2 regions of the Arthrobacter sp. 05T47 genome follow, and region 2 is predicted to be linked to the other one. Evidence: predicted binding sites of a transcription regulator. Region 2 holds the regulator's gene; the other holds the start of a gene.

Region 1 (2,256 bases), on a different contig from region 2:
CCGGCGGCACCTCGTTGTGTCGGCCGCAACCAGGAAYAGCACTGRGTACTACGGCACGGCGCTAAGAGAAAGCACACCGTAGGGCTGTTGGTTCGCTTCTRGTTAGGATGAGCCRGTGAAAGCACTTCCAGTCCTCCTCGCCGCCACCCTGGCCGCTGTCTTGTCCGGCTGCACCGTCGCGGCGAACGAGGCTCCCTGCCSGAACTTCGAAACGGCCTACAACTCGGTCGATCTGGGRGCCCAGGCAGGGCCCCTGGAATCCGGCGGAACTTCCTACGGAGCCGCCCTAAAGCTCCTTGCCGACAAGACTGAACCAGACGCCCGGAATGTGGCATTGGGCGAAGTCCAGAGGTACATGATGGCAGTCGTGATCGGACAGGTCAGGTATGACGACGCCGGCACCAGCCGCGCAAACGGTGASTACACCATCTCTGATGTYCGSGCCGAACTCAGCGAATCCTTCGCTGGCCTGGCCAAGGCCTGCAAAGACTCYGGCTACCCGATCGAGCTCAAGCCGGAACACCCCGCTCCCTGACGCCGGCAGCCGAGCCGAGCCGTGGAGGCCTCTCGGTCACCGTCCGCGCTAGGGTGCTTCGGGCATGAGGATGGTAATTCCAGCGGACCCTTTGGGACCCTCGTTAGACGGCGAGCCGGTGCCACCGTTGACCATCCACCGGGCACCGCTCTCCAAGATCGCTTTGTGTCCGGCACAGACAGGCGCTTCCAGGTTGGAACCGGGCATCAGCCGAAAGAGGGCCGTCGGAGTCTCGGGACAGCGCAGCACAGAGCATGTGGTCATGCTGGTGATGCTACTGAAGGGATGGGCGATCTGGAGTCCGGATCCCCTCCTTCAGCGGTAGCAGTGCCGCGAGGAAGGTCTTTTGTCGGACCGGGCGGATACACTGAATGCATCGAACATATATTCGAATAAGGGTGTGTTGTGGGCGTTGTTGTCGGTCCCCGCGTAATAGACGCGGGCATGTCGCTGCTGTCGGTGCTGATCTCCCCGGTCCCGGTCGCGGCAGGGTACCCGTCGCCCGCGCAGGACTACTTTGATGGGCGGATCGACCTGAACGAGCATTTGATCAAGGACATCACCAGCACGTACGTCGTGCGCGTGTCCGGGGACTCGATGGAAGGTGCCGGGATCAGCGACGGCGATGAACTGATCGTGAACCGGGCCCTGGAACCCAAGGACGGGTCCGTTGTCATTGCCGTCCTGGACGGGGAGCTGACCATCAAGCGGCTGAGGGTCACGGCCGCCGGCGTCGTGCTGCAGGCGGAGAATCCGGCGTACCCGGACATCCGGGTCCCGTCGGTCGCGGACCTGGTCATCTGGGGCGTCGCGACCCGGTGCCTGCACCATGTCTGAGGCACGCGATGCCTGAGGAGAACCATGTCTAAGCCCGCTACGATGCGCCGCATGCCCCAGATCGCACACGTGGATGTGAACTGCTTTTATGCCTCGGCCGAGCGGGCGTTCGACCCGTCCCTGGAGGGCCGGCCCGTCGTCGTGCTGTCCAATAATGACGGCTGCGCCGTCACCCGGTCCCCGGAAGCCAAGGCCCTCRGCATCCCCCTGGGGGAGCCCTGGTTCAAAATCGCCCCACGGGCCAAGGAGTGGGGACTCGTCGCCCTCTCCAGCAACTACGAGCTCTACGGCGACATCAGCGCCCGGGTGATGGAACTGCTCGGCCGCTACTCGGCATGGCTGGAGGTCTACAGCATTGACGAGGCCTTCCTCGGCGTCAAAGGCRCCCCGGGTGAACTCATCGCCCTGGGGCGGACCATGAAGGCCGCCGTGCGCCGCAACGTCGGCGTACCGGTCTGCGTGGGGGTCGCCGGGACCAAGACCCTGGCAAAACTGGCCAACAAATGGGCGAAACACAACCCGGCCTTCGACGGCGTCTGCCACTGGGACTCCGTACCCGCCGCCGACAGGGAATCCCTGATGCGGCGCCTGTCCGTAATCGAGATCTGGGGTGTCGCCACCCGACTGACCAAACGGCTCAACGGCCAGGGCATCCATTCCATCTTTGACCTGTCCCGGGCCGATCCTGTCACGATCCGGGATCGCTTCTCCGTGGTCATGATGCGCACCGTCCTGGAACTGCAAGGCACCCCCTGCATCCCGATGGAGGAGGAACGGATCGGCCGCGACCAGCTCATCTTCTCCCGCTCCTTCGCCACGCCCATCACCACCGAGGCCAGCATGCGGCAGGTCCTGAGCGTCTACGGCCAGCAGGCTTCGGCGCG
Region 2 (2,048 bases):
ACCATGACCGCACTCGTGCGCCAGTTCGCCGACGAACCGGACACGTGCCTGTTCGGAACCATGTCCCTCTGGCAGGGCGTCGACGTCCCTGGCGTGTCCTGCCGGCTGGTGGTCATTGACCGGATTCCCTTCCCGMGGCCGGACGATCCGCTGATGACGGCGCGCTCCCGGGCCGTCGCCCAGGCCGGCGGCAACGGYTTCATGTCCGTCTCCGCCACACAYGCCGCGATCCGCCTCGCSCAGGGCGCAGGCCGGCTGATCCGCTCGACGTCGGACAARGGCGTGGTGGCCGTACTGGATTCGCGGCTGTCCACSGAGCGCTACGGCGGATTCCTGCGTGCCGCGCTGCCCCCGTTCTGGCCGACCACCGATTCCKCSATTGCCATGGCKGCCCTSGAGCGGCTCGCCAAAGAGTCGGSACAGGCCGCCAAGTAGGCGGCCGCGCAGCCAGCGGACCRGAAAACGCAAAGGTCCCCGTCCGGATTACCGGCGGGGACCTTTYKCTGGGTGCAGGTGTTCTTTGGATGTACGTGGTCCGGGAKGACCCCGGCCGCAGCCGTCAGAGGGAGCGGAGAACCGAGACGACTTTGCCCATGATGACGGCGTGGTCGCCCAGGATGGGTTCGTACTGGGTGTTCTGCGGCAGCAGCCAGGTGTGGCCGTCCCGCTGGCGGAAGGTCTTGACCGTGGCTTCGTCGTCCAGCAGCGCGGCCACGATGTCGCCATTCACGGCRTCGCCCTGGCGCCGGACRACCACCCAGTCGCCGTCGCAGATGGCGGCATCGATCATCGAGTCGCCGGCGACCTTGAGCATGAAGAGTTCGCCGTGGCCCACGAGCTGCCGTGGCAGTGGCATGACGTCTTCCACCACCTGGTCCGCGAGGATCGGCCCGCCGGCGGCGATGCGTCCGACGAACGGCACCATTGCCGTGTCTGTGGCGCTGGCGAGTTCGGTGACCGAGAGGCCGCCGACGGCCCGCAGGCCGCTGGACTTCTCGACCCCCGAAATCGCAGTGGTCCCCTCATCCAAGGTCAGCGGCATGAGTACTTCCATGGCCCGCGGACGCTTGGGGTCCCGCCGCARGTAGCCAAGCTTCTCGAGCTGGGAGAGCTGGTGGGTCACGCTGGACAGGCTGGCCAGGCCGACGGTGTCACCGATCTCGCGCATGGAGGGCGGGTAGCCGTTGTCCGTGACGGAGCGCTGAATGGTTTCCAGAATTTTCTTCTGCCGGACGGTGAGGCTTTTGGGGGCCCGTGCGGGTTGTGGGCTCCGCGAGGAGGCCCTGCCGCCGGTGGCTTGTGCTGCCATGTTCGCCAATGCCTTTCCGTTCCGCCCGGCCGCCATSTCTGGTCACCGGGAACTTCCGGCCTGAAAATGTCAGACCCTGCTGATCAACTACCAATGTTCGAATCAACCGGCGATGTTCGAGTCGTAAAAAGTTCGAGTCGCAARTGTTCGAGTCACAAGTGGTTGTCCTGTCCCTCAAAAATAGGCCAGCTGCAAGGCTTTTTCAAACATTTGTTCTAGCGAGTCTCGACATCGTTCGTTAGTAAGTGCTAAAACAGAACAAGCAAGGTTCGAATATGTGTTCGAKTTCGGAGGTCAGACTCCGGAGGCAATGTTCGGTTCTATGTTCGAAGGTTCGGTCGGTTGGCGGCGAGTACGCGGAGTACGCCGGGCGGCACCGTATGGTCCAGGAGGGCTCAGTTCATGTCAGCTTCAAGCGCGTTTCACGGCACTTTTGTTCATGGCGTCACGAATCAGCAGCGCCGTGCGRGTCACAACGTCACTGGTCACGGCAGCATCGRCCACGGCAACATCGGCCAGGGCAGCCACGGCAACGTGTACCCGATYGGCGCCGGCCGGCGGCCTTCCGCGGCRCCGGCCSCGGTGCAGGGTYTGAGTGCCGTTGCTTCGGTCAGCCGGAAGCAGCCGCCGCTGCGGCTCACMCGTCGCGGACGTTTCGTCTTCTTTGGCGTCCCGCTGATCCTGCTGGCGGCGCTCATCCTCTCGTTCAGCGGATTCCTCAACGCCCCCGCGAAAGCGG

The links. The regulator LexA, encoded in region 2, represses DNA repair genes until DNA is damaged. The targets are predictions, from matches to a motif close to TCGAACANNTGTTCGA.
Region 1: a site for LexA is predicted at 912-927, ahead of AC1DEY_RS11635 (LexA family protein). Genes of this name have one in related genera too.

What each region holds. Positions count from the first base shown of each region.
Region 1 covers NZ_JBFTKG010000014.1:9,518-11,773, reverse strand. The annotation lists gene AC1DEY_RS11640 (hypothetical protein) at 116-535, shown strand; gene AC1DEY_RS11635 (LexA family protein) at 941-1,372, shown strand; gene AC1DEY_RS11630 (Y-family DNA polymerase) at 1,397-2,256, shown strand, end outside.
Region 2 covers NZ_JBFTKG010000035.1:52,026-54,073, reverse strand. The annotation lists gene AC1DEY_RS18970 (ATP-dependent DNA helicase) at 1-435, shown strand, start outside; gene lexA (transcriptional repressor LexA) at 560-1,309, opposite strand; gene AC1DEY_RS18960 (LysM peptidoglycan-binding domain-containing protein) at 1,892-2,048, shown strand, end outside.